3 regions of the Micromonospora sp. NPDC003944 genome follow, and region 2 is predicted to be linked to each of the others. Evidence: riboswitches for the same ligand, from Rfam matches in the RefSeq annotation. Region 2 holds a riboswitch; each other region holds the start of a gene.

Region 1 (6,336 bases), on a different contig from region 2:
CTCACTCTGGAGCTGACCACCACAACGTTGCGCGCCCCCGCTGCCTCGCCCGGGACACCCGACCCGACTCGGCGTGCCGCAATGGCCCGCTAATGGCCCGTCTCTGTTTCAGCATGACCTAGAACCACGGAAGCCCTGGCGGGACACGTGTCCTGGCCAGGGCTTCCGTACGTGGAGCGGGTGACGGGAATCGAACCCGCACTGTCAGCTTGGGAAGCTGATGTTCTGCCATTGAACTACACCCGCAGGCGGCACCACTGTACCCGAGTCGTCGAGCCTCTGCACCCAGGCACCCCCGCCGGCCACAGCTGCGCGCGTACCGCTCCGCCCGGCTTGGGCTGGTTGATCCACTCGGTTTCCTGGAAGGTGGGGCATCCGAGGCGCCGGGACCCCCCGACATCACCGAAGCCGAGTTGATCACCCCCGGCGGGCGACGGGGGCGCCGGCTCCGTTACGACGGAGCCGGCGCCGATGGTCTTCCGGGGCGTGGTCAGGCGGCGGTGCACTGGACGTCACGGCTGAGGCGGGTCGGGCGCGCCGGCGGAACGGCAAGTGGGGTGGCCACCGCCGACGGGGCGTTTGGGTCGAGCCAGACCCGGACGGCCGGCTGGCCCGACGCGAGGCCCGGAATGCCGGCGATGTGCTGCTCGCGGCGGGTGAGCATCGCCACGTCGACGGTGAACTCGAAGAGCCGCCAGTCGACCTGCGGCTCGGCCCGGGCACCCTGCGCCAGTCGCGCGATTCGCGCGGGGTCGGTGACCGGACGGGCGCGCCCCGCCACGTACGCCTCGTCGTCGCTCTCCTCCGCGGGGAACGAGTGCAGCGCGTAGCGGCCGTCACGTTCGAGGTCACGGCGCTTGGGAGAGTCGATGATGAAGCAGAACAGCCCCTCGGCGGTGATGACCGGGGAGACCGGATGGACGCGGGGCCCGCCGTCGGCACGGACCGTGGCCAGGTAGCCGAAGCCCGGCCCGTACTGCTGAAGGAGAACGCGGATCCCGTCGGCGAGTCGGGGCTCGTCGGCGGCGAATTCGGACCAGGAAGCCATGTGGGCATTCTATCGAACAAATGTACGAGCAGCGACCTCGACGCGCTGGTCACCGGCACCGAATCCGGCCGCCTAGGGGAAGGCTATGGTTGTCCGATGCTGCTCTCCGACCGCGACCTGGTCTCCGAGATCAAGGCCGGCACGCTGGGCCTGGAGCCGTTCGAGCCAACCCTGGTCCAACCCTCCAGCATCGACGTCCGACTCGACCGGCTGTTCCGGGTCTTCAACAACCACCTCTACACCCACATCGACCCTGCCATGCAGCAGGACGACCTGACGTCTGTGGTCGAGGTCCCCGACGGCGAGCCGTTCGTGCTGCACCCGGGGGAGTTCGTGCTCGCCTCGACGCTCGAGGTCATCTCGCTTGGTGACCAGCTCGCGGGCCGACTGGAGGGCAAGAGCTCGCTGGGCCGACTCGGGCTGCTCACGCACTCCACCGCCGGTTTCATCGACCCGGGCTTCTCCGGTCACGTGACGCTCGAGCTCTCGAACGTGGCGAACCTGCCGATCACCCTGTGGCCGGGCATGAAGATCGGGCAGCTCTGCATCTTCCGGCTCTCCTCGCCGGCCGAGCACCCGTACGGCTCGGTGGTCTACGGCTCGCGCTACCAGGGCCAGCGGGGGCCCACGCCCAGCCGCGCCTGGCAACACTGGCGCACCTGGCCGACCCGCTAGGGCCGGAGACGACGAGGGCCCGCCGCGACGGATCGCGACGGGCCCTTCGGTCACCCGGGGTCAGCCGGGGCGTCCGTAGCTGTGGATCGGGCCGTCGTCGACCTTCTTCATCTTGACCGGTTGACCTGCCTGCGAGGCGTGCACCACCCAGCCGCCGCCGACGTACATGCCGACGTGGTGGATGTCGCTGTAGTAGAAGACCAGATCACCGGGGCGCAGGTCACCCCTGCTGACGTTCTTCGTGACGCGGCTCTGCGCGGCGGCGTTGTGCGGCAACGACACGCCGGCCTTGGCCCAGGCGGCGAGCATCAGCCCCGAGCAGTCGTACGAGTTGGGACCCTCGGCACCCCAGACGTAGGGCTTGCCGATCTGGGCGCAGGCGAACTTGACCGCGGTGCCCGCGCCGCCGCCGGGGTAACTGCCCGGGCAGGGTGCCGGGCGCAGCGGACCGCCACCGCCGCTGCCGTACACCTTGAGGCGCAGCTTCTGTAGGCGGTCGATCTCTTCGTTGATCTGCTTCTTCTTCGCCGCCAACTGCGCTTCGGTGCGGGTCAGTTGGGCCACCATCTCGTCCAGTGGCGCCTTCTGCGCGGCCAGCTGGTCGCGCAGGTCGGCCACCTGGCGTACGTCCTTCTGCTGGTTGTGCGCGAAGCGGTCGAGCATCTCGAGCTGGCCGACCACCTCGCTTGGCGACCGGCTGCCCAGCACCGCGTTGACGGTCGAGACGTTCTCACCCTTGTAGGCGCGTACGGCCAGGGCACTGACCTTGTCCATCGCGGCGTCGACCTGCCGCTCCAGCGGGGTGATCCGGGCGGCCAGCGCGTCGGCCTGCTTGCGCTTCGCGGCGAGGTCGGTGCGGGTGGCGTTGTGCCGTTCGATGATCGGTTCGAGCTTGTTCCAGTCGGCGTCGATCTGGCGCTCGATCTCGGCGACGGACGGGTCGGCGTGGGCCGCCGTGGCACTGCCGGTCAGGACGACGGCGATGCCGGCCAGCGCGGCGAGAGCGGTGGTGAAGCGGGACCAGCGTGGGCGCGGCACGATCGTCGCCGGGCCGGCTGTTGCCGACCGTTCGGACGACGGCCGCGGGGCATGGAGTGCCACCGGGGTTCCGTACTCCTTCTTCCTGACCGCCTACCGGGTTAGCTGACGGGTTCGGGCGGGAAGTCGGCGCCCTACCGCAGTGGCTGCGGATTCACCCCGAGGGACCTGGGTCCCCGGTTCGCTCGGAAACGACTCGGCGGTGTCGGTCCGTTACCGCCCGGGCTGAGCGGAGCTGCTGTCGGGCCGACGAATGACCAGAGTAGAGACGCTTGTTACCGATCCGCAACCCGCGCGCCCGTGACACTCCGTACCGATTGGACGAGGTCACCGAAAGTGCGTGAAGGATTTCTTCCGAATAGTTCGATAGATGGAAAGGTATTGACGCAACCTCCGGGCGGCGCGATGGTGAGCTGACCGCACTCCGCGAGAATCTAGGGGGTTCGATGCACCATCCAACCCTGTCGACCGGCGGGCGAGCGCTGCTCGCCGCCACCGTGGTCGCCGCCGCGACCACGGTGCCGCTCACCGTCGGCCCGGCCGCCGCCGCGCCCACCACCACCCGCCAGCAGCAGTACGTCGCGGCGGCGACCGAGTACGGCGTACCGAGCGTCGTGCTGCTCGGCGTCTCCTACCTGGAGTCGCGCTGGGACACCAATGCCGGCACACCGAGCACCAGTGGCGGCTACGGCCCGATGCACCTGACCGACGCGCGGCACGTGGCCGCCCTACCCGGACGCGGTCACCACGACGCCGGCGCCGAGGACCCCCGCGGCGACGACTCCCGTGCCGCCCGGGTGCCCGCCCCCCGCCCGGCCGAGGCTCCCGCGCCGGCCGCCGCCGCCTTGCAGACCGTGGACGCCGCCGCCGCGCTCACCGGTGCCGCCCCCGAGGCACTGCGCACCGACACGGGCCTCAACATCCGGGGTGGGGCTGCGCTGCTCAGCGCGTACCAGAGGGATCTCGGCGCGCCGGTCGGTGCCGGCACCGACCCGGCGGCCTGGTACGGCGCGGTGGCCCGCTACTCCGGCGCGGACAGCGCCGACGCCGCCGCGGCCTTCGCCGACGAGGTGTTCACCACCATCGGCGCGGGCGAGTCCCGGGTGACCGACGACGGGCAGCGGATCACCCTGCCGGCCCGCGCGGTGCGGCCCGAGCGTTCCTGGTTGGACCGGCTGGGCCTGCGCCGACTGGCCCGCCCGGACGGGGTGGAGTGCCCACGCACCATCTCCTGCGAGTGGATTCCGGCACCCTACGAGGCGTTCGGCGGCGACGGGGACTACGGCAACCACGACCTCTCCGACCGGCCCGCGCGGCAGAAGATCGAGTACATCGTGATCCACGACACCGAGGCGAGTTGGGCGACGACCCTGCAACTCGTCCAGGACCCGACCTACGTGAGCTGGCACTACTCGCTGCGCTCGGTCGACGGGCACATCGCCCAGCACGTCAGGACGAAGGACGTCGGCTGGCACGCCGGCAACTGGTACGTCAACGCGAAGGCGATCGGGCTGGAACACGAGGGCTTCGCGGCGCAGGGCACCTGGTACACCGAGGCGATGTACCGGACCTCGGCGAAGCTGGTACGGCACCTGGCGCTGCGGCTGGGCATTCCACTGGACCGCCAGCACATCATCGGCCACGACAACGTGCCCGGCACCGTCGCCTCGACAGTGCGGGGAATGCACTGGGACCCGGGCCCGTACTGGGACTGGACGCACTACTTCGACCTGCTGCACGCCCCTCGACTCGACACCGGCACCCCGGCCACCGGGTTGGTCCGGATCGACCCTGATCACGCCACCAACCGGCCGGCGTTCACCGGCTGCGTGACCGCGGGCGTGCCCTGCGCGCCGCGTGGCTCCTCGGCGGTGGTCCTGCACAGCGCACCGTCGGCGGACGCGCCGCTCGTCAACGACATCGCGCTGCGCCCGGACGGCACCCCGAACACGATGGCCGTGTCGGACCACGGGGCCCGGGCATCCGCCGGGCAGACGTACGCGCTGGCCGGACGGCAGGGCGACTGGACCGCGATCTGGTACCTCGGGCAGCGGGCCTGGTTCCACAACCCGGCGTCCGCGCCGACCGCCAGCTGGACCGTCGGCGTGGTGGCCACGCCGAAGCCCGGCCGAACCACGATTCCGGTCTACGGACGGGCATACCCGGAACAGTCGGCGTACCCCGACGGGGTGCCCTACCAGGCGATCTCGCCACTGCAGTACACCCTGGCCGCCGGGCAGCGGTACGCCGTCGGCGCGGTGCTGGCCGGCGAGTACTACCGGGCCAGCACGTTCGACGGCTCGTCGCCCGGCGACTGGACGGTGATCCGTGGCAAGAACCGCTACGCGCAGATCCAGTTCGGCCACCGGATCATGTACGTCGACCTCGCCGACGTGCAGTTGCTGCCGTCGCCGGTGGGCGCGCCCCGTTGAAAACCACGACGGCCCCCGGTCGGTGACCGGGGGCCGTGGTGTCGCGCGAGGTGGATCAGCCGGGTCTACGGAACCCGGCGATCGGCATGGTGGTGATGCTTGAAACCTGCACCGGTTTGCCGGCACGTGGTGCGTGCACCATCTTGTTGTTGCCGAGGTACAACCCGACATGACTCAGGCCGGAGAAGAAGAAGACCAGGTCACCGGGGCGAGCATCGGCCCGCGAGACGGCCTTGCCCTCGTTCCACTGGTCACCGGTGTGGTGGGTGAGGTAGATGCCGGCCGCCTTGTAGGCGAACTGGGTCAACCCCGAGCAGTCGAACGAGTTCGGCCCGGTGGCACCCCAGACGTACGGCTTGCCGACCTTGCCGCAGGCGGTCCTGATCGCGGTACGGGCCGCCGCGCTGACCACTCCGTTGATGGTCGGGCAGGCCGCGGTCACCACGGTGGTCTTGGGCATCGACGCCTCGAGCTGCTTGATCTCCGCGTCGATCTGCTTCTTCTTGGCCGCCAGATCGTTCTGCTGCTTGGTCTGGGTGACGATCAGGGCGTCCAGCTTCTGCTTCTCGCCGTCGTACTTGGCCCGCACGGCCAGCACACCCTCGACCTCCTTGCGCTCCTGCGAAGCGAGCCGGTCGAGGATGGTGAGCTGCTCGGTGAGCGTGTCCGGCTTGGCGCTGACGAGCAGCGCGCCGATGTCGTGCGACGGGCCCGAGATGTAGTAGCGGGAGGCGAGGTCGCCGACCCGGTTGAGCGCCAACTCGCTCTGCAGCGCCAGCGGCTCGATCTTCTTCTGCAGGTTCGCCGACTTCTGCCGGTTGACCTTCAACTGCGCCCGAACCTTGTTGTACTGCTCGATGGTGGGCTCCAACTGCTCCCACTTCTTGTCGATCTGCGCCTCGATCTCGTCGACCGTGGGCGCGGCATGCGCCGGCGCGGTCAACAGACCGGCGCCGACCGCCGCAGCAGCGACCAGGACCAGCACCCGGCGGGCGGCGCGTCGCAGGCCACCGGAGCGAGCAGACGCAACCAGGTCGTGACGATGAGGGGGCATGGTTGCCACCGGCACCGACTCCTTTGCAACCGACCGCCGGGCGCCTCGCGTGAGGGAAGGGCCGAGGCAGACGACCCACAGCGGTCGGT
Region 2 (11,071 bases):
CCGCCTGGGCCTGAGCGGCAGTCTCGGCGAGCCGGCGGTAGTCGTCGGCGCGGGTCGTCTCGTACCGGGCCCGCCGCGTCTTGGCGAGCTGCACGACGCTCACCGTGAACACGCTGATCAGCAGGGCGAAGACGCCGATGGCGCCGACCACCTCGGTCCAGTCGTGCTCGCTCATCGCTGCGCCCCCGGCTGCTCGCCCGAGTCGGGCACGGTCAGCGTATCGACGGCCGCCGCGATGACCGCGGGGGTGAGTGTGAGCACGAACGGCTCCACCTCGTAGTAGTTCATGGCCTTCCCGTCCTCCGACAACTCCAGGCGGGCGGTGACCAGCCCGGCCGCCGCCAACTTCCGTAGGTGGACCTGCAACAGCGCTCGGCTGATGCCCAGTTGCCGGGCCAGCCCGCTGACGTACGCACGCTCGCGGGCCAACGCGGCGACGACCCGCAACCGGTGCGGGTTGGCCAGGGTGGCAAGCACCCGGACCAGGTCGTCGCCGGTCGGCGGTGGAGCGCTGCTCATAACCAGCCCTTGCACATGCCAACGAAAGTTAGCAGGTGTCGTGGTGTGGCGGTACGCGACGGAAGCGGAATCGGGGGCATCTCAGGGTCGCCGCTAGGGGGCCGGACACACAGCACGCCGGGCCGGTGATGATCACCGGCCCGGCGTGCGGGTTACGTCGTACGTCAGCTCTTGAAGGCGTCCTTGATCTTCTCGCCCGCCTGCTTGAGCTTGGCGGTCGACTGGTCGGCGCGACCCTCCGCCTCCAGCTGCTCGTTGTCGGTGGCCCGACCGGCGCCTTCCTTCAGCTTGCCGGTCGCGTCCTCGGTGGCGTTGTTGATCTTGTCATCGAAACCCATTGCCAACCTCCATTGCAAGCGTCGCTACGACCACAGAGGTACCCCCGCCGTCGCCGGTCCAACCATTACCGTCGTCACAGATCGGCGACGGCCGAACGGAAGCGCCGCAGCCGCAGGCTGTTGGCCACCACGAAGACCGATGACAGCGCCATCGTGGCGCCGGCGATCATGGGGTTGAGCAGCCCGGCGGCGGCCAACGGCAGGGCCGCCACGTTGTAGCCGAACGCCCAGAACAGGTTGCCCCGGATGATGCCGAGGGTGCGACGGGACAACCGGATGGCGTCCACCGCGGCGTCCAGGTCGCCCCGGACGAGGGTGAGGTCGGCCGCCTCGATCGCCACGTCGGTGCCGGTGCCCATGGCCAGCCCCAGATCGGCCTGGGCCAGCGCCGGGGCGTCGTTGACCCCGTCACCGACCATCGCCACCGACCGCCCCTCGGCCTGGAGCCGCTTGATCACGTCGACCTTCCCGGCCGGCAGCACCTCGGCGACCACCTCGTCGACGCCCACCTCGGCGGCGACCGCGCGTGCCACAGTGGTGTTGTCGCCGGTCAGCAGGACCGGCGTCAGCCCCAGCCCGCGCAGCCGGGTCACCGCCGCCCGACTGCTCGGCCGGACCACGTCCGCGACCGCGAGCACGCCGCGGGCCCGTCCGTCCCAGCCGGCGACGATCGCCGTACGGCCGGCGGCCTCCGCGTCGCGCACGGCCCACTCGACCTCCGGCGGTACGTCGATGTCACGCTCGCGCAGCAGCCGCACCCGACCGACGAGCACGGCCCGCCCGTCGACCGTGCCGGTCACCCCCAGCCCTTCGAGGTTGCCGAAGGCGGTCACCGGGGGCAGCGTGCCCGCCTCGGTGGCACCGGCGGCGACCGCACGGGCGATCGGATGCTCGGAGCCGGCCTCCACGGCACCGGCGAGCCGGAGCAGTTCGGCCCGGTCCACACCGCTCGCCGGCACGACGTCCACCAGGGTCATCCGGCCGGTCGTCACGGTGCCGGTCTTGTCGAGCACCACGGTGTCCACCCGGCGGGTCGACTCCAACGCCTCCGGCCCCTTGATCAGCACTCCGAGCTGGGCGCCCCGACCGGTGCCGACAAGCAGCGCGGTCGGGGTGGCCAGACCGAGCGCGCACGGGCAGGCGATGATCAGCACGGCCACGGCGGCGGTGAACGCGGCGGTGGGGCCGGCCCCGGTGCCGAGCCAACAGCCGAGCGTGCCGACGGCGAGGGTGATGACGATCGGCACGAAGACACCGGAGATCCGGTCGGCGAGCCGCTGCACGGCTGCCTTGCCGCTCTGCGCCTGCTCGACCAGCGCGGCCATCCGGGCGAGCTGGGTGTCCGCGCCGACCCGGGTCGCGGTGACGATCAGTCGCCCACCCGCGTTGATCGTGGCGCCGACCACGCCGTCACCCGGGGCGACCTCGACCGGCACCGACTCACCGGTGAGCATGCTGGCGTCGACGGCGGAGGTGCCCTCGTCGACCACCCCGTCGGTCGCGATCTTCTCGCCGGGGCGGACCACGAAGCGGTCGCCGACGGCGAGCCGGTCCACCGGGATCGGGGTCTCCACGCCGTCGCGCAGCACCACCACGTCCTTGGCGCCGAGGTCGAGCAGGGCGCGCAGGGCGGCGCCTGCGGTGCGCTTGGACCGGGCCTCGAAGTAGCGTCCGGCCAGGATGAACACGGTGACCCCGGCCGCCGCCTCCAGGTAGATGTTGCCGGCGCCGTCGGTCCGGGTGATGTCGAAGCGGAACGGGTGCGTCATCCCGGGCATCCCCGCGTCACCGAGGAAGAGCGCCCAGAGCGACCAGCCGAACGCGGCCAGGGTGCCGAGCGACACCAGCGTGTCCATGGTGGCCGCGCCGTGCCGCAGGTTGGTCCAGGCGGCCCGGTGGAACGGCAACCCACCCCAGACCACCACCGGGGCGGCGAGGGTCAGCGACAGCCACTGCCAGTAGTCGAACTGCCAGGCCGGGACCATGGCCAGCAGGACCACCGGCACGCTCAGGGCCACCGAGACCCAGAGTCGGGTACGCGGGCCCCGCAACGGGTCCGCCGGAGGCTCCGCGCTGGGCGGGGCCGGCAGCGCCGCCGTGTAACCGGTCTTCTGCACGGTGACGATGAGGTCGTCCGGCGTGACGCCGTCGGCGTACCGGACGGTCGCCTTCTCGGTGGCGTAGTTGACGGTGGCGCTCACCCCGTCCATCCGGTTGAGCTTCTTCTCGATACGGGCGGCGCAGGCGGCGCAGGTCATCCCGCCGATCGCCAGTTCGATCCGGTTCGGCGCCTCGGGCAGGGGTCTGCTGGTGGTGGTCATCGTCTGGTCCCGTCAGTCGTGTCCGTGCCCGGGGGTGCCGTGGTCGGCCCCACCCGTCGGTGCGGGTCCGCTCGGGGTTGCTCCGCTCGGGGTGGCGACGTCTCCGGTCGTGGCAGCGCCGGCGACCACCGTGAACTCGGCGGTGCGCACCCGCCCGCCGTGTTTGAAGTCGAGGTAGAGCCGGTAAGTGCCGGCCGAGGGGACGTCGGCGAGGAACGTGACGGCCGGGCCGGGCCGGGTACGACCGTCGCCCGGCGTCCCGTCCGGGTGCACGTGCAGGTAGGCCAGATCGCCCCGACGCAGCGCCACCAGGTGCCCGTACGCGCCCAGGTAGGGCTCCAGGTCGGTGACCGGCTGCCCGTCCCGGCTGACGGTCAGGGTCAGCGACGACGTACGGCCGGGCTGCGGCGCGCCGGCCAGGGTGACCGTGTAGCCGTCGACGGTGGTGCTTGTCGCCGGTGCGGGCAACTGCCGCTCGGTCAGCTCGCCGCGGACGGTCACGTCCACGCCGAGGGTCAGCGGCTCACCCCCGGTGGGCGTGAAGTCGGCGAACGCCCGCCACTGCCCGGGGCCGGCGAGCGGGCTGTCGACCCGCCAGGTGCCGTCCGGGGCCAACTCGGGGTGCACGTGGCGGAAGCCGGAGAGGTCCCGTCGGGCGACGATCAGGTGCATCTGCTTGTCGTGGGCCACCTCGTACCTGGTGACCGGGCGACCGTCCGGGCCGGCGACCCGGAAGGCGAACTCACCGGCCGGGGCGTCGAGCGGTTCGAGGGTGTAGCCGCGCTCGGAGACGAGCAGGCCGCCGGGGAGCCGGTCGGCCGTTCCGCTCGGCTCGCCCGTCGTCGGGGTGGCGGTGTCGTCGTGCCGGCTCTCGGCGACCGGGGCGGGGTCGACGACCCGACCGATCCCGTAGGTCACGCCGAAGACCGCCACCAGACCGGCGGCGAACCCGGCAAGTCTCGTCACCGTACGCACGCCGGCCCTCCGATCACGCGTCGACGAGGTCGTAGCCGGCCTCGTCGACGGCGGCCCGGACGACCGCGGTGTCCAGCGGCTGGTCGCTGCTGACGGTGACCCGGCCGGCCGCGAGGTCGACCTGGACGTCCCGCACGCCCTCGATGGCGCCGACCTCGGCGCTCACCGCGCTGACGCAGTGCCCACAGGTCATGCCCTGCACCTGGTACGTCGTGTTGACCATCGAATGACTCCCTTACCTGTACCGGGTGGGGGTATCCCACCGGAAGCGAACGTACCATACCCCCTGGGGGTACGCTATCCTTGCCGACATGACCGCACCCACTCCCATCCGCGGATACACCGCAAGCAAGGACCAGCTGCTCGCGCGGCTCCGCCGCGTCGAGGGGCAGGTCCGGGGGATCGAGAAGATGGTCGACGACGACCGCTACTGCATCGACGTGCTCACCCAGATCTCCGCAATCCAGGCCGCCCTGGACAAGGTGGCCCTCGGACTGCTCGACGGGCACGCCCGGCACTGCATGCACGAGGGTGCCGCCGAGGGTCGGGCCGACGAGATGGCCACCGAGATGATGGCGGCGGTCGGACGGCTCATGAAGCGCGGCTGACCAGCCTCACTCCGACGCCGGGTCGAGACGAACCATGCGCAGCAACTGCGCGTTGAGCGCCACCACGATCGTGGACGCCGACATCAGCACCGCGGCCAGCGCCGGGCTCAACGCCACACCCGCCCAGGCCAGCACTCCGGCGGCCAGCGGCAGCGCCACCACGTTGTAGCCGGCCGCCCAGGCCAGGTTCTGTCGCATCTTCCGGTACGACGCCCGGGACAGCCGGACCACGGCCCCCACCCCGCGCGGGTCCGAGGACGCCAGCACCACCGCGGCCGACTCGATCGCCACGTCGGTGCCCGCGCCGATCGCGATGCCCACGTCCGCCCGGGCCAGCGCCGGCGCGTCGTTCACCCCGTCGCCGACCATTGCCACGACCAACCCCCGCCGCTGGAGTTCGGCCACCCGGTCGTCCTTCTCCGCCGGCAGCACCTCGGCGAAGACCTCGTCGACGCCGGGTCGGAAACCGAGGTCCGCAGCGACCGCCTCGGCCACCGGCCGCGCGTCACCAGTGATCATCGCTATGGTGCGGACCCCCTCGGCCCGCAACTCGTCGAGCGCGCGCCGGGCCTCGGGCCGCACCTCGTCGGTCAACGCGAACGCGCCGAGCACGGTCTCCGGCATCCGCACCAGGTACAGCACCGCGGCACCTCGCGTCGACCACCGCCCGGTCGCGGCCCGCACCTGCTCCGGGAGTGAAAGGCCCAGCTCCCGCAGCAGCGCCGGCCCGCCCACCGCGTACTCCGTACCGTCGATTGCCGCCCGCACACCGCGACCCGGCAGCGACCGGAAACCGACGGCCCGAGCGGGGCCGGCGCGCCCTGCCGCCGCCACGATCGCCCGGGCCAACGGGTGTTCGCTGTCCGACTCGACGCCCGCCGCGATCCGCAGCACCTCGTCGCGCTCGACGCCGGGCGCCGTCACCACATCGGTCACCCCGTGCTCGCCCCGGGTCAGCGTGCCGGTCTTGTCGAAGAGCACCGCGCCGACGGTCCGCATCCGCTCCAGGGCCAACCGGTCCTTGACCAGGATCCCGGAGCGCGCGGCGAGCGCGGTGGAGAGCGCGACGACAAGCGGAATGGCGAGACCCAGCGCGTGCGGACAGGCGATCACCAGGACGGTGACCGCACGGACCACCGCCTCGTCCGGTCGACCGAGAGCGGTCCAGACCAGCACGGTCAGCACGGCGGTGCCGCTGGCCAGGTAGAAGAGCGCGGCGGCGAACCTGTCGGCCAACAGTTGGGCCCGTCCAGCGGAACCCTGGGCCTGCGCGACCATCCGCTGGATGCCGGCGAGGGCGGTCTGCTCACCCAACACCTCGACGCGTACCCGGATCGCCGAGTCGGTGGCGACGGTGCCGGCCACCACCCGGTCGCCCGCCCTCCGGGCGACAGGTCGCGACTCGCCGGTGATCATCGACTCGTCCAGCTCGGCGCCGCCGTCGACGACCCGACCGTCGGCCGGCACCCGACCTCCCGGCCGGACCAGCACCACGTCACCGATCCGCAGACCGGTCACCGGCACCGCCTCGACCCGCCCGTCCGCCGCCACCCGCTCGGCCTCGTCCGGCAACAGCGCGGCCAGCGCCGACAAAGCCCCCCGGGCCTGCCCGATGGCCTTCATCTCCTGCCAGTGCCCGAGCAGCATGATGGTGACAAGCGCAGCCAACTCCCACCAGAAGTCCAGGTCGAAGGCACCGACGCTGGTCGCCAGGGACGCGGTGTAGGCGACGGTGATCGCCATCGCGACAAGCAGCATCATCCCGGGCGCCCGGTCCCGCACCTCCCGGACCGCACCGACCAGGAACGGCCAACCGCCCCACCAGAACACCACCGAGCCGAGCACCGGGCCCACCCAGGACCGACCGGGGACGCCGTCCCCGGGCAGGTTGAGCTGGTCCGACACGAGGTGACTCGTCAGCACCACCGGGACGGTCAACACCAGGCAGAAGCAGAACCGACGGCGGAACATCGCCGGATCGTGCCCGGCGTGCTTGTCGTGCGGCACGGGTCCGGCGGGGTGCGGGTGGTCGGGGTCCGGCGGTGACGGAGCGGGCATGGCTCCAACATGCCGGTTTGCCGACCGTCACGCGGTCGGATCGGCCACCCGACACTCCGCCACGACCTGCAACCCCCGGGTGGGCTGGCTAGCATCTCCCACGATGGCCCTCCGTATGCCGCTGCACAGTCGGTCACCGGCGCCGCTCCGACGTGGCGTCGCCTTCGGCCGACCCGGCCGAGCGCTGACCGTGAGTGATCAGGCGGTCGTCAGGCAGCGATCCGCCCCGCCGTCCGCCGCGTTTCCGCCGAAACGGTGAACCGCCCGGCCCGCTGACCCGTACCCCGCACCGGATCGTTGGGAGTTCCACCTTGGCCGCCGACCACACACACTCCGCTCCGTCCGCCCCACCGAGGGTGCGACGGATCCTCGTCGTGACCGTGGTGCCCCTCTTCGTCGCCACCGTGCTCGCCGCAGCGCTGCTCTGGCCGCGGGGCGAGTCACCGCAGAGCGGTGGCGGCGCGGATGTGCCGCGCTACGCCGGCACGGTCACCCGGGTGGTGAGCGAGCCGTGCCCGCAGACACCGTCGGCCCCCGAGGGCAGCCCTCGGGTCGGCGAGGGGCGGTGTGGCACGGTCGACGTCCGGGTGGACGACGGGCCGGCCGCCGGGCAGGAGGTACGGACGCCGGTGCCCGACGGGCCGGGCGCACCCCGGGTCGAGGTCGGCGACGAGGTCATCCTGGTCGAACTGGCCGACCCGGTCGACCCCACCACGAGCAACTGGAACATCGCCGAGCACCAACGTGGCACACCGATGGTGTGGCTGGCGGTGGTCTTCGCGGCCGCGATCGTCGCGTTCGGTCGCTGGCGAGGTCTCGCCGCGCTCGCCGGCCTGGCCGCCAGCTTCGCAATCCTGCTCACCTTCGTGCTGCCGGGCATCGGCGCCGGCAAGTCACCACTGCTGGTGGCGGTGGTCGGCGCGGCCCTGATCATGTTCGTGGTGCTCTACCTGACGCACGGAATCTCCGCACAGACCTCGGTCGCGGTGCTCGGCACCCTGGGCAGTCTGGTGCTGACCGGCGTGCTCGCCACCATCGCCACGGCCGCGACCCACCTCACCGGCTTCGGCAGCGAGGACGCCACCACCCTGTCGATGTTCCAGGGCGACGTCGACCTGCACGGTCTGCTGCTCGCCGGAATCATCATCGGATCCCTCGGGGTGCTCGACGACGTGACGGTCACCCAGGCCGCCACCGTCACCGAGCTGGCGAACGCCAATCCAGGGCTGTCCCGGCTGCAGCTCTACACGGCCGCCACCCGGGTCGGTCGAGCCCACATCGCCTCCACTGTCAACACCATCGTGCTGGCGTACGCGGGCGCGTCGCTGCCCCTGCTGCTCCTGCTCACCGCCGACTCGCGGCCGATCGGGCAGATCCTCACAAGCGAGTTCCTGGCACAGGAGATCGTCCGCAGCGCGGTCGCCACCCTCGGCCTGATCGCCGCCGTGCCACTGACCACCGGGCTGGCCGCGGTGGTGACCGCCGCCGGGCGCACCGACACCACGCCGTCCACCGACGCCACGCGGCCCACCGACGCTCCCGCCTCGCGACCCCAGCCGGACCGCACCGAGGCACTTGCCGCACTCAGCTCACCGCGAACGGCCGGCTCCGACGAGCCGGACCAGCCGCGGACCGCACCCCCATCCCAGGCCACCGACAGGTGGCCGGAGTCGAACAGGAGCACGGATACGGCATGGTGACACTCCTCAGCGTGACCAGATCGGGCATCCACCCTGAGAACCGCGTCACTGGTCACTCAACGCTATGGCGAAATGACGCATTTGGTCGGCATCCAGGCGTAGCTCACCCGGTCGACTCTCGGGTAACCTCGCTGCCGGTTACCGATGAAGGCGCGAAGCGGCGCCTGCGGTGCCACCGCCCAATCGCCAACCGGCGAGCCGGGGACCCAGGTACCTGGGGTGAATCCGCGTCAGCGGTAGGGGCCACTTCCGCCCCGAACCCGTCAGCTAACCCGGTCGGCGGTCGACGGAAGGGAACATTGTGACGGCACCCCTACGCCGCTGGATGACACCCGTGGTGGCCGTGATCGCCGCACTCACCGTGTTCGCCGGGCCGTTCCCGGCGCACGCCGCCCCGGCGAACCCCACACCGTCCGGGCACGAGGAGGACGGCGAGCCCAAGCTGCTCAACGACGTCATCGAGCAGGCCAACCGCGACTACTCCGCCGCCAAGTCCAAGCTGGACAAGTCCAAGAAGCGGCAGGGCGAGTTGGCCGCGGAGGTCGACCGGGCCAAGGCCGACCTGGACGCGCTGGCCCCGCAGGTCGGGCAGATCGCCGCCCAGGCGTACCGGACCGGCCGGATCGGCGCGGTCGCGATGCTGCTGGAGAGCGACGCCCCCGACTCGTTCGTCCGGCGTGCCGGGATGCTCGACGAGATGAACATGGTCAACGAGAAGAAGCTCTCCGAGGTCAACGAGGTGAGGGCCCGCGCCGAGCAGGCCAAGCTGGCGCTCGACACCGAGGTCCGCGAGCAGCAGAAGCAGACCGCCCTGATGGCGAAGCGGAAGAGCGAGGCCGACAAGGCGCTCTCCCTCGTCGGCGGGAAGGGCTTCACCGGCGGCCTGGTGGACGCCACCTCCAAGGTCGCGAAGATCGGCCCGGGTCGCACGGCCGACGGTGACTGGAAGCCACAGTCGTGCAGCGAGAACGACCCCACCACCTCCGGCTGCGTCACTCCGCGCACGCTGCACGCGTACAAGGAGGTCAAGGCGGCCGGCTTCAACCGGTTCGTCGGCTGCTACCGCCCCGGCGGGCCGTGGGAGCACCCGAAGGGCCGCGCCTGCGACTGGTCGCTCCAGAAGAGCGGCTTCTCCCCGTGGCACAACAACGACACCCGGACGTACGGCAACAACGTCGCCGCGTTCCTCATCCGTAACGCCGACCGGCTCGGTATCTACTACGTGATCTGGAACCGGCAGATCTGGTTCCCGGCCACCGGTTGGAGTTCGTACAGCGGGCCGTCGAACCACACCGACCACGTACACATGTCGCTGCTCTGACCCGCACGATCCCCGTCGAGGGCCGTTCCGCGTGACGCGGAGCGGCCCTCGACGCGTCAGACGGCGGCAGCCGCAGCCGGGTCGGTCGACTCCGGCGATCCGGCCGGGGCGTCCCCGGTCGCGAAGCCGGCCGGCACGGCGGCCACCGGGCGCACCGCTCCGGCGGCCAGCCGGTAGGACACCCCCACCACCGCGCACCGCCCCCGCGCCACCTCGTCGGCAAGCACCGGCGACTGCTCGAGCAGCGTCTCGACGGTCTGTGCGATGTGGATGTCGACGATGCCGTCGATGTCGTCCACGCCCTCGGCCTCGGCCCGGCGCAGGCTGGGCAGCACGGCGTCGACCACCGCGCGCAGGTGGCCACTCGGTGCGGTACCCGTCGCGGCGGACTCCCGGGCGGCCTGCACCGCGCCGCACGAGTCGTGCCCGAGCACCACGACCAGCGGAGTGCCGAGCACGGTCACCGCGTACTCGACGCTGCCGAGCACCTCGGGGCCTGCGGTGTGGCCGGCCGTGCGCACCACGAACAGGTCACCCAGCCCACGGTCAAAGATGATCTCGGCGGCCAACCGCGAGTCGGAGCAGCCGACGATCGCCGCGAACGGGTGTTGCCCGTCGGCCACGGCTGCTCGGTGCCCGGCATCCTGGTTGGGGTGGCGGGGAGCGCCATCGACGAAGCGGCGGTTGCCGGCGACCAGCTCGGCGTACGCCTGGATGGGCTCGCTTGGCGCGGACGCCCGGTCGGTGGTCCGCTGCGAACCCGGCTGACCGCCGGAGCTCCCGGTATGACTCATCCCGCACCTCGTCTCCACGCGTTCGACCTGCTCAAGCCGGCTTTCCGCCGGCCGGGCGGCGGGCGCTGGCTCGTGCTCCACCGTCACACGCACCGTAAGATGCGTCAAGGTATGCGTGATTTAGATTTCATACGTTGACTCCGGTCGCCCCCTGGGCAACCTTCCCGGGGCGGGGCGGACCAGACTCTCGCGAGGGCAGGCGGACATCCGGAAGGCGGTCACACGATGGCGAACACGGCGGCGGGCGACACCAACGGGCGGAACTGGACGTTCCTCACCAACCACGGGCACGTGCTGCTGGCCATCGCCCGCGACCCGACCGCCCGGTTGCGCGACGTCGCGGCCGAGGTCGGCGTGACCGAACGGGCCGCGCAGGCCATCGTGGCCGACCTGGAGGCCGGCGGTTACCTGCACCGCACCCGGGTCGGGCGACGCAA
Region 3 (11,071 bases), on a different contig from region 2:
TGGCGCAGCAGGCCCCACGGGGTGAGCAGCGAGCTGGCGACTCCGATCAGCCAGACCAGGACGCTCAGCGGTGCGAACAGCACCGTGCCGACCAGGGCCGTGACCGGGTAGACCACCGCCGGGTCGGCGCCCCGCTGCACGGCGATGCCGAGGGTGAGCAGCACCAGGTCGGTGCCCAGCCAGCCGAGCGAGGTGACGAGGTGCAGGGTGAGCAGCGCCTTGCGGGTGGTGGGTCGGATCCGAGGCATACCGCGATGGTGCCCGCCGACCCCGGCCGGTTCGTCCGACGAGAGACGACACCGGGGGTACGCCCGGCGACGTAGTCCGGGCCGGACCCTGGTGATGCCTGTGCGTCACGATGACACACAGGCATCACCAGGGGTAAGTCAGTAGACCGACAGGTGTACGTGGTTGGTGTGGTCGGTGGACGGGGTGCCGTGCGCCCCGCTGTACGACTTCCACCCGCTGCTGGGCAGCCAGATCTGCCTGTACCAGATCACGTAGAGCACGGCGAGCCGGTCGGCGTTGCGGATGAAGTAGGCGGCCAGGTTGTTGCCGTACGTCTTGTCGCCGCCGGTGGCGTTCCCGCCGAAGCCGTTCTTCTGTGCCGCGAAGTCGCAGGCCCGGCCCTTGGGGTGCTCACCGGAGCCGCTGGGGCGGTGGCACGAGACGTACCTGGTGAAGCCCGCGGCCTTGGCCTGGTTGAGCGCGTGCAGGGTGCGCGGGGTGATGCAGCCGTTGGCCGGCGTGGGGTCGTTGACGCTGCACGACTCCGAGGGCCAGGAGCCGTCGGAGTTGCGGGGCGCAGGCTTCGCGTTGGCGGTGGAGGTGCCGCGGTTGGAGTCGCTGTCGGAGGCGGTCTGCGGCTTGGGTGCGGTGGCCACGGTCAGCGCCCGTTCGGCCTGTTCCTTGCGCTTGGCCATCACCGCGACCTGCTTGCGCTGTTCGTTGATCTCGCCGTTCAGCGCGACCCGGGTGCGGTTGCCCTTGTCCTTGCTGTCCAGCAGGTCGCGCAGCACCCGGTCCTCGTTGGCGGCCACCGCGTCCAGCGCGGCCGCCCGGTCCATGAAGCCTTCCGGGGTGTTGCTGTTGAGCAGCGCCGACATCGCGCCGAGCCGCCCGGTGCGGTACGCCACCTCGGCGATCTCGCCGACCTTGCCGGTGCGCTGCTCGATCTCGACCTCGGTGGTCTTCAGCTGGGTGGTCAGCTGCTGCTGTCGTTGTATCGAGGTGTCCAGGGCGCGCTTGGCGTCCAGGTAGCCCTTGCTCGCCGCCTCCAGTTGGGCGCGCAACGCAGGGGTGCCGCCCTCCTCGTCGGAGTCGGGTGCGGCGGCCCGCAGGCCGGTCGGGGGAGCGGCCGAGGCGGTGCCGGCCGGGAGCGCGACGCCGAGGGCGAACATCGCGACGATCAGGGCCGCCAGTCGGGCGGCGGGTGGTCGTGCTGGTGCCACTGCGCATGTCCTTCCGTCAGCCGCCGACCGGGTTAGCTGACGGGTTCGGGACGGAAGATCCCTACCGCTGACGCGGATGCACCCCAGGAACATGGTTCCCCGGTTCGCCCAGGTGGGCGATTAGGCGGCGACCACCACCGGCGCCGGGAGGGCGCCGCCTGGTGGAGGCCGGGACCGAGCCTACCGGGGCAGGTGGGGCTGCTGCAGCCGATGTGACGGACGGTGCGTGCGTCACCACGGAAAATCAGGGCGCGGTCGTGAAGAGTTCTTCACCATTCGATGGAGCCACACGCGCCGGATGCCGCACCGGGCTCGATCTGCAACGTCGCGTGCTCGATGCGGAAGTCGTCGTGCAGGGCGGTACGCGCCGCGGTGAGCACCGCGCCGACCTCCGCGCCGGGCTCCATCGTCAGGTGTGCGGAGGCCACGTCCATGCCCGAGGTGAGCGTCCAGACGTGCAGGTCGTGCACCTCGACCACGCCGGGGACGGCGGCCAGCCGGTCGTGCACGGCGGTCACCTGGAGGTGCTCCGGGGCGGCCTGCACCAGGATGCGGATGGCGGCGCGGGCCAGCCGCCAGGTGCGCGGCAGGATGAACACGCCGATGGCGACGGCGACCAGTGGGTCTGCCCACCACCAGTCGGTGACCATGATGAGCAGTGCCGCGCCGATGACGCCGACCGAGCCGAGCAGGTCGCCGAGCACCTCCAGGTAGGCGCCCTGGAGGTTGATGCTCTCCCGTGCCCCGGCGCGCAGCAGGGCGAAGGCGGCGATGTTGGCGAGCAGACCGAGCACGGCCACCACGAGCATCGGCCCGGTGATGATCTCGTGTGGGTCGCCGAAGCGGCGGATGGCCTCGATCACCACGTAGATGGCGACACCGGAGAGCAGGACGGCGTTGGCAAGGGCGGCGAGCACCTCGAGTCGGTAGAGCCCGAAGGTGCGCTGCGGGTCGCCGGTGGCCCGCCGGGTCGCCGTGATCGCGGCCAGCGCCATCCCGATGCCGAGCACGTCGGTGAACATGTGCCCGGCGTCGGAGAGCAGGGCGAGCGAGCCGGTGCGCAGGGCCACCACCGCCTCGACCACCATCAGGGTGGCGAGCAGGCCGAACGCCGCCCAGAGCCGACCCCGGTGTTGATGTGCGGCATTGGCGACGGACCCGTGGTGGTGGTCATGACCTGCGCCCACGAGAATCACCTTCCGCCGCCGATCGGGACCCGGTCAAATGTATGTTCACATCGCTATGTGTGCAAGTGTACGTGCCGGGCCTCCCGCCGGCGGCAGTCCGCACACGTCAGCCGGTCGGGTCGATGGTGGTGAGGCGCTGGGTGGCCCGGGAGAGCGCCACGTACAGGGTGCGTACCCCGGCGCCCGGATCCGCCCGGATCTCGCTCGGGGCGACAAGCACGACCCCGTCGTACTCCATGCCCTTGGCCTCCAGGCTGGTCACCACCTGCAACCTCGGCGCGCCGAGCGCGCCGAGCCACCCGGCGACCTCGTCGCGGCGGGGGACCGGCGTGATCACCCCGACCGTGCCCTCCACCTCGGCCAGCAGGCCGGCGGCGGCCTCCACGGTCGCGGTCTCCAACCCCGTCGCGGGCACCACCAGCTCGACCGGCGCGACTCCGGTGGAGCGCACGGCGGTCGGCAGCGGCAGGTCGGGGTAGAGCCGACGGATCTCCGCCGCCGCCACCGCGAAGATCTCCGCCGAGTTGCGGTAGTTCGTGGTGAGCGTGAAGTCGTGTCGCTTGCGCCGGCCCAGCGCCTGGTCGCGGGCCCGGGTCAGCTCCTCCGGATCGCCGGTCCACGCGGTCTGCGCGGGGTCGCCCACCACGGTCCAGGAGGCCAGCCGGCCGCGCCGGCCGATCATCCGCCACTGCATCGGCGAGACGTCCTGCGCCTCGTCCACGACCACGTGCGCGTAGTCCCGGTAGTCCTCCGGGCGCTCCCGGGCCGCCGCGCGGGCGGCCCGCTGCCGTTCGCCGAAGGTGCTCAGCTCGCGGACCCCACCGGCGAGCTGGAACGGATCGCGTTTCGGGCGGGCCGCCTGCGCGGGCTTGCCGAGCAGCGCGTCCAGTTCGTCCAGCAGTGCCACGTCGGCGATGGTCAGCCCGGCCGAGTCCAGGGTCCGGTACGCGGCGTTGAGTAGCCGGATCTCCGCCGAGGAGAGGATGCCCCCGGCGTAGCGGCGCAGCCGCTCCGGCTGCGCCAGCCAGCCGAGCACGTGCCGGGGGTGCAGCCGGGGCCACCACGCCTTGAGGAACTCCCGGAAGTCCGACCGTTCGGCGATCTCCGCCTCGAAGGCCGGTTGCTCCGGCAGCCGACCGCTGCTCAGCTCACGCGCCTGGGCCCAGAGCGCGGCGAACACCCCGTCGAAGCCGGCCCGGCGCACCTCGTTGCGTCGCGCGCCGCGGTGCAACGCGCGGTCCCGGATCCGGTCCAACGCGGCCCGGTCCAGCCGCAGCAGCGTGCCCCGGTAGAGCAGCCGCAGCTCACCCGGGCCGCCCGGAACCGCGTCGCGGGCTGCCCGTTCGAGCACCCGACGCATCCGCAGCGAGCCCTTCACCGCCGCCACCTCGGGCGGGTCGGGGCGGGTGGCGGGCATCCCCGGAAAGAGGGTGCCGAGCGAGTGCAGGGTCGCGGTGTCCTCACCGAGCGACGGCAGCACCGAGCCGATGTACTCGACGAAGACCGACGACGGGCCGACCACCAGGATGCCGCCCCCCGCGTAGCGGCTGCGGTCGCTGTAGAGCAGGAACGCGGCCCGGTGCAGGGCGACGGCGGTCTTGCCGGTGCCGGGGCCGCCGGCGACGATCGTCACCCCGGAGCCGGGCGAGCGGATCGCCTCGTCCTGCTCCCGCTGGATGGTCGCCACGATGTCGCGCATGCCCCGGCCGGTGGCCTTGGACAGAGTGGCGAGCAACGCGCCGTCGCCGACGACGGTCATCCCCTCCGGGGCGGCGGTCGGGTCCAGCAGGTCGTCCTCGATCCGGGTGACCCGTTCGGCACGGGACTGGATGGTGCGCCGGCGCACCACGTCCAGCGGCTGCGCCGGGGTGGCCTGGTAGAACGCGGCGGCGGCCGGCGCGCGCCAGTCGACGACAAGCGTGACGGCGTCCTCGTCGCGGATGCCGAGCCGCCCGACGTGCAGCACCTGGCGGTCGCGCAGGTCCAGCCGGCCGAAGACCAGCCCCTCGTGCTCGGCGTCCAGGGTGTGCCGCCGCTGCGCCGCGTGGAAGACCATCGCGTCGCGTTCGACCAGGGCGCCGAACGTGCCCACCCGGGCCATCCGGTAGCCGTCGCGTTCGGCGCGGACGGCCGACTGCCGCAGCTCGGCAAGTCGGGCGTACACCCGGTCGAGGTGTCGTTGCTCGACGGCGATCTCCTGCTCCAGGCCGGTCTGGTCGGTCAACGCACGCTCCTTCAGAGGTCGCCGGCAGGCGGCGGGAACCGCGCGGGCCAACCGCAGAAGGGTACGGCCCCGAGCCCGGCGCGGTGCGCCCGAGGTGCGCGAACGTGCTCAGGCACCCGTTCCGGCGGGGCTCGCGTCGCGGTGATTCGGCGGCGATTCGGCGAGCACCTGCCGCAGCACGCCGGTGAGCGCGGCGTTGACCTCGTCCGGGCGCTCCATCATCAGCATGTGCCCGGCACCCGTGCAGACGGTCAGCTCGGTGGCCGGCAGAGCCGCCGCGATCGACTCGGCGCACGGCGGTGGGGTCAGCCGATCCCGGTCGCCGACCAGGGCGGCGGCCGGCAGGTGGGCCAACGCGGCGAGGGTGTCCAGTCGGTGCTGGGTGCCGATGGAGGCGCGGAAACCGCCGATCGAGCGCAGCGAGGCCCGCGCCACCGCCGACGTCACCAGGCGGATGTCGGCCGGCTCGCAGCGGTCACCGAAGAGCATCCACCGGATGCTCGGTTGCAGCGCGTTCAGCAGCGCCCGGGGCGCCCGCCACGAGCCACACCGGGCCAGCACGCCGGCGCCGGTCGTCTCGGCCAGCCGGATCAACCGGGCGATCCTCGGCGAGAGCCCGTAGACGGTGTGCGTGTGCCCCTCGGCGGTGGTCGAGACGAAGACCAGACCGGCGGTACGGGCGGCGAAGTGCGCGGGGTGGCGGTGCGCGTACTCCATGACCGTCATTCCGCCCATCGAGTGCCCGACCAGCACCACCGGGCCGCTCGGTGCCACGGCGTCGATGAGCGTGGCCAGGTCGTCGCCCAACTGGGCCAGGGTCGCCGTACGCAGTGCCATGCAGCTGGACCGGCCGTGCCCGCGCGCGTCGTAGGTGACCACCCGCACCGCACCGCCGAACGACGCCGCGGTGAGGGCGTCGACCTGCCGGTGCCAGGATCGCCCGTCGAGCGTCCAGCCGTGCAGCAGAATGGCGGTGACCTGGGCGTCCGTCGGACCCGTCACCTCGACGTTGAGCCGTACGCCGTCCGGCAGGCCGACCTCGAACCGCTCGGGCATCGCCACCTCCCCCAGGACCGCCCGGTACCACCAGCACCTCGGATACCCGTCGGTAACACCGGCTACCCGCCATGACACCACGCCAATCGCGCCGCAGCGAACATTCCCGACCTCGCCCGTGCGGAACGGCGGCGGGTCAAGCTGAACGGCATGGGGTCGTCGGGAGCGCCCATGGGCGCGACGTCGGGGCAGGGGCGACAGGCCGGCGGTACACCTCGTGCCGCGCTGGCCGACCTGCTCGCCGGCAATCGGCGGTTCGTCAGCGGCCAGCCGGTGCACGGGCACGACGTCACGGCCGCCGCCGCTGCCTCCGGCGACCAGCAGCCGTACGCCGTGGTGCTCGGGTGCATCGACTCCCGGGTGCCCCTGGAGGCGATCTTCGACCAGACCTTCGGCGCGATCTGCGTGATCCGTACCGGCGGGCACGTGCTCGATCGCGCGGTCTGCGGCTCGATCGAGTACGTGGTCGGCCAGCTCGGCGTACCGCTGGTGATGGTCCTCGGTCACGAGCGGTGCGGCGCGGTGGATGCCACGGTGCAGGCGCTGCGTGCCGGGCAGCGCCCCGGGGGGTCGCTGGCGCACCTGGTGGACGAGATCGCTCCGGCGGTGACCGACGTGGGGCTCGACGATCCGGCGGTGCTGCCGCTGGCGATCCGTCGGCACGTCCGGCGCACGGTGCGCACCCTGCGCCAGGACGACCTGCTGGCCGGGCCGGTGGCCGTCGGCCGGGTGGCCGTGGTCGGTGGCCTCTACGACCTGGCCACCGGCGAGGTCGCCCTGCTCGATCCGGGCTGACCTGCCCGGCCCGAGGGCCGTCCCCGTCGGTCGATCATGGAGTTGTGGTGGGTGACAAACCGGCCTGGATGACTCCAAGCCGGGCACCACAAGTCCATGATCGACGAAGTCGATCCTCGCGCACGCGAAACCGCCCGCCGGGAACTCCCGACGGGCGGTTCGGTTGGTGCGGTGGGGGAGGGCTCAGCCCTCGAAGACGCCGGCCGCGACCAGGCGCTTCTCGGTGGCCTCCCAGCCGTCACCCGGGTGGGTGGCAGCCAGGTTGTTGATCTCCGCCCGGATCTTGGCGGCGTGGCCGGCGGCGGCCAGAACGCGGATCTCCTCGACGAAGGCGTCGGAGTCCGTGCGCAGGTGCGCGGTCTTGCCGTTGGTCAGGTTCCGCACGTAGGCGTGCTTGCCGCCGTTGAGCGGGATGAGGTACTTGAACTCGCCCAGCACGCTGAGGGCGCCACCCTGGCCAGCCTGGCCGGCCCGGACGGACGCGCGCGCGGTCTTAGAGGTGTTGCTCGCCACGGAGGTACTCCTTGCAAGACGTACGGGAGGACTGGACGTCCGGGGGCTGTGTGCGGGTCGCAGTTGACTCGGCCCGCGAAGGTGTAACGCGGCATAAGCCGCCGGTGGAACTGTACAGGACCACGACATCATGCTGGTCGTCGCGGTGTCCTGAGAGGCAACGGCGACCACCCGTCCGGCTATTCCACCCGGCGTTTTTTCCGATTCCCTGGCGCACCACCTGTCACAGGAGTCATCATGTGTTGCAGCAGCCACCTGGGTGGACGAGGTCGTAGGGGAAGACGCACCTCGCTCTCCGGGAGGTCACCGTGCCAACGCGTGGCGTCGTATACGTCCACTCGACCCCACTCGCCGTGTGCTCGCACGTCGAGTGGGCGATCGCGCGCGTCCTAGCCGCGCCGGTCAACCTGCAGTGGACGGCTCAGCCCGTCGACCCCGGCGCACGCCGGGCCGAGTGCGGGTGGACCGGTCGTCCGGGGACGGGCGCCGAGCTGGCTGCTGCCCTACGGCAGTGGCCCATGATCCGTTTCGAGGTCACCGAGGAGCCGAGTTCAGGCGTCGATGGTGAGCGCTTCATGTACGTGCCGGCCCGGGGCCTGTTCCGGGCAACTGTCGGCGTGGCCGGCGACATCCAGCTCGGCGAGGACCGACTCCGGGCGCTGATGGCGGCGTCCCGGGCCCCGGAGGCGCTGGCGCACGCCCTCGACAAGGCACTCGGCACGGCGTGGGACGCCGACCTGGAGCCGTACCGGTACGCCGGCGACGGTGCGCCGGTGACGTTGCTCACCCGGGTCGGCTGAGCCGACGGGTCCGCGCGCCGGCGACGTGCACGCCCGGCGCCGACGCAGCGTGCGGGCGGTAAGGTCAAGTTGCCCCGATAAGGGGGAACTGGTGGGATGGGCGGCGTGTCGAATCGCCCGTGGCGCGCCTCTGTCGCTGCCGCCACCCTGACCGCCCTGCTCGTCTCCGGATGCTCGGGCGGGTCGCCCCGCCCCGCGCCGACGCCCAGCCCGGCCGCCCCGTCCGCCGGCCCGAGCGTTCCGGCCGCGCCGCCGGCCGGCGACCCCGCCAGTCGCGCCGCCGCGCTGGTCGCGACGCTTTCCGACGAGGATCTGGTCGGCCAGGTGCTGATGCCGTACGCCTACGGCGACTCGGCAACGAAGGTCTCCGCCGGCTCGGCGGCCGGTAACCAGGCCCTCGCCGGGGTCGACACCCCCGCCGACATGATCGCCAAGTACCGCCTGGGTGGCCTGATCCTTGTCGGCTTCAGCGCCGACGACCCGACCAAGGGCAACCAGGAGACCACGAACGTCGACAGCCCGAAGCAGGTGCACGACCTCACCACCGGGCTGCGCAGCGCCGCCGGTCGGCTCGCCGCCGGTTCCGCGCCGCTGCTGATCGGCACCGACCAGGAGTACGGCGTCGTCACCCGCGTCACCGACGGGGTCACCGTGCTGCCCAGCGCCCTCGCCGCCGGCGCGGCCGGTGACCCGAAGCTCACCGAGGCAGCCTGGCGGGCCGCCGGCACCGAGTTGGCCGCGATGGGGATCAACATCGACTTCGCTCCGGTGGCCGACGTGCTGGCCACCCGCAGCACCGTGATCGGGTCCCGGTCGTACGGCACCGACCCGAAGCGGGCCGCCGCGCAGGTGAGCGGCGCGGTCCGTGGCCTCCAGGCGGTCGGGGTGGCCGCCACCCTGAAGCACTTCCCGGGGCACGGCCACAGCGCCGACGACTCGCACAAGGACCTTCCGGTGCTCACCCAGTCCGCCGCGGCGTTGCAGAGTGGCGCGTGGCCGCCGTTCACCGCCGGGATGGACGCGGGCGCGATGGCCGTGATGTCCGGTCACCTGGACGCGCGCGCGATCGACCCGGGAACCCCGGCGACCTTCTCGCACAAGCTGCTCACCGATGTGCTGCGCGGCCAACTCGGCTTCAAGGGCCTGGTGATCACCGATGGGATGAACATGCCGCCGGCGAAGCGCTGGGCTCCCGGCGAGGCGGCGGTCCGGGCGCTCAACGCCGGTAACGACCTCATCCTGATGACCCCGAACGTCGGTCAGGCGTACGACGGGCTGCTCGCCGCGCTGCGCGGCGGGTCGCTGCCCCGGACCCGACTGGTCGAGGCGGTCACCCGGGTGCTGACCATGAAGTTCCGGCTCGCGGAGCTGCCGGCGGCGCAGATGTCCACGCTCGACACCCCGGGGCACCGCGCGGCGGCGGACGCGCTCGCCGCCGCTGCCGTCACCGTCCTGCGGGGCGCCTGCGAGAAGGTGGCACGCGGGCCGGTCACCGTCACCTCGTCCGGCGGTCGGGACGGCACCCGGGCCACCCTCACCGCCGCGCTGAAAGCCGCCGGGGTGCAGGTCAAGCCCAGCGGCGGCACGATCGTGCACCTGGTGGGCTACGGCGACGGCAAGAGCGACCTGCGCCCTGACGCGGCCGTCACGGTCGCCATGGACACCCCGTACGTGCTCGCCGACGCGACGTCACCGACACTGCTCGCCACGTACTCCTCCAGTCGGGCGTCGATGACCGCCCTGGCCGCCGTGCTCGCCGGCAAGGCCCGGCCGGGCGGCCAGTCCCCGGTCGCGGTACCCGGCCTGCCCGCCACGACCTGCGCCGCCAAGAGCTGACCGCCGGGGCTGACCTCAGCCGGCGGCCGCGAGCCCGCGCACCGCGAGTCGGTACGCCGGCAGCACGTCGGCCCGTTCGGTGATCAGCCCCTCGTTGACCGCGAAGACAAGTGTCTGCCCCGCCGACTGGACGGCAAGCGCCCAGTTCCGCGACTCCTCCTCGGTCAACGGACTGGTGGCGAGCCAGGTCATCTCGGTGACGTCGAAGCTGCCGGCGCGCAGGTCGCGGAACTGCTGACCTCGTACCGTCTCGCCGGCCCCTGCCGCGAAGCCCTCGAGTGCGGCGCGCGGAGCGATGCTCGGCGTGTCCGCCGCCCAGACCCGCAGGAATCCGCCGCCGGCCTGCCGGCCGTCCACCTCGCAGCGCACCGTGGTGCCGCCGCGCTTGGTGAGCGTCTCGCCGACCAGTTCGGCCAACTCGCCCTTGGGCGGCTCGATCGCCTTCGCCGTCCATCCATCGGCAAGCGGAAACGACACCGGTACCGGGCAGGGGGAGCCCGCGCCGCCAGTCGTGCCACCGGGCGAGGCCGACGTCAGCTCGTCGTACCAGGGCTCGCCCGTGGCCTGCGGGGCCGGGCCGCCGGCCGCGGGCCCGGCGGGAGCGGCGTCGTCGCCGCAACCGGCCAGGAGGCCGAGGGTGAGCGCCGCCGAGACGGCGACACGGGTACGAGTGTCCACGGTGGTGATCCCCATCAGTCGATCTTCAGTCGGCCCATCTAAGCCGTGCGGTGTTCCGACGTCAATCGAGCGCGTTCGGGGCGACGAAAACCGGGTCGCCCCGCCCTCGGCTGCTCTGACAATCTTTCCGCATGGGAGCGGCAGCAGGATTTCGGCACGTGCAACGGGCGGACGGCACCGTGGTGATCACCCACCACGGGCGGGTGGCCGGCACGCTGCGCGGTGCCCGGGCCGCGGAGTTCCTCGCCGAGGTCGACGACGACCCGCAGTTGGTGATGGCCCGCTGGACCGGCAACTACCGCCACGGCAACGAGCGCACCGCGAAACAGCACCCGCGCAACCGAGGCTGAACGACGTAAGGGCCCCTCCTCGTCGAGGAGGGGCCCTTACGCGGGAACTCAGGGTCGGGCGAAGACGAGAGCCACGTTGTGACCGCCGAAGCCGAACGCGTTGTTCAACGCGGCCGGGATCTCCATGTGGCGGGCCTTGTGCGCGGCGACGTCAAGGGTGAGGCCGGGCTCCGGGTCGTCG

Evidence for each region. Region 2 has a riboswitch for cyclic di-AMP ahead of ACWER9_RS02415 (coiled-coil domain-containing protein). Riboswitches for the same ligand answer to the same signal wherever they lie in the genome.
Region 1: linked by a shared signal. The riboswitch ahead of ACWER9_RS05270 (NlpC/P60 family protein) and the one ahead of ACWER9_RS02415 (coiled-coil domain-containing protein) in region 2 are both predicted to bind cyclic di-AMP.
Region 3: linked by a shared signal. The riboswitch ahead of ACWER9_RS22045 (coiled-coil domain-containing protein) and the one ahead of ACWER9_RS02415 (coiled-coil domain-containing protein) in region 2 are both predicted to bind cyclic di-AMP.

What each region holds. Positions count from the first base shown of each region.
Region 1 covers NZ_JBSGIV010000007.1:67,662-73,997, forward strand. Annotated here, with positions in the region: tRNA gene ACWER9_RS05255 (tRNA-Gly) at 173-246, opposite strand; gene ACWER9_RS05260 (pyridoxamine 5'-phosphate oxidase family protein) at 491-1,048, opposite strand; gene dcd (dCTP deaminase) at 1,145-1,723, shown strand; gene ACWER9_RS05270 (NlpC/P60 family protein) at 1,784-2,824, opposite strand; cyclic di-AMP (ydaO/yuaA leader) riboswitch at 2,838-2,973, opposite strand; gene ACWER9_RS05275 (N-acetylmuramoyl-L-alanine amidase) at 3,208-5,193, shown strand; gene ACWER9_RS05280 (C40 family peptidase) at 5,249-6,262, opposite strand.
Region 2 covers NZ_JBSGIV010000003.1:65,232-76,302, reverse strand. Annotated here, with positions in the region: gene ACWER9_RS02460 (hypothetical protein) at 1-175, opposite strand, end outside; gene ACWER9_RS02455 (ArsR/SmtB family transcription factor) at 172-519, opposite strand; gene ACWER9_RS02450 (CsbD family protein) at 684-857, opposite strand; gene ACWER9_RS02445 (heavy metal translocating P-type ATPase) at 932-3,178, opposite strand; gene ACWER9_RS02440 (hypothetical protein) at 3,191-4,153, opposite strand; gene ACWER9_RS02435 (heavy-metal-associated domain-containing protein) at 4,167-4,376, opposite strand; gene ACWER9_RS02430 (metal-sensitive transcriptional regulator) at 4,465-4,761, shown strand; gene ACWER9_RS02425 (copper-translocating P-type ATPase) at 4,768-6,819, opposite strand; gene ACWER9_RS02420 (YibE/F family protein) at 7,131-8,519, shown strand; cyclic di-AMP (ydaO/yuaA leader) riboswitch at 8,686-8,816, shown strand; gene ACWER9_RS02415 (coiled-coil domain-containing protein) at 8,821-9,840, shown strand; gene ACWER9_RS02410 (carbonic anhydrase) at 9,897-10,634, opposite strand; gene ACWER9_RS02405 (helix-turn-helix transcriptional regulator) at 10,860-11,071, shown strand, end outside.
Region 3 covers NZ_JBSGIV010000046.1:46,352-57,422, reverse strand. Annotated here, with positions in the region: gene ACWER9_RS22050 (DUF2269 domain-containing protein) at 1-248, opposite strand, end outside; gene ACWER9_RS22045 (coiled-coil domain-containing protein) at 387-1,451, opposite strand; cyclic di-AMP (ydaO/yuaA leader) riboswitch at 1,457-1,588, opposite strand; gene ACWER9_RS22040 (cation diffusion facilitator family transporter) at 1,721-2,638, opposite strand; gene ACWER9_RS22035 (HelD family protein) at 2,745-4,862, opposite strand; gene ACWER9_RS22030 (alpha/beta fold hydrolase) at 4,971-5,918, opposite strand; gene ACWER9_RS22025 (carbonic anhydrase) at 6,090-6,713, shown strand; gene ACWER9_RS22020 (hypothetical protein) at 6,897-7,226, opposite strand; gene ACWER9_RS22015 (DUF3145 domain-containing protein) at 7,535-8,026, shown strand; gene ACWER9_RS22010 (glycoside hydrolase family 3 protein) at 8,123-9,862, shown strand; gene ACWER9_RS22005 (lipoprotein) at 9,878-10,549, opposite strand; gene ACWER9_RS22000 (hypothetical protein) at 10,699-10,890, shown strand; gene fabF (beta-ketoacyl-ACP synthase II) at 10,939-11,071, opposite strand, start outside.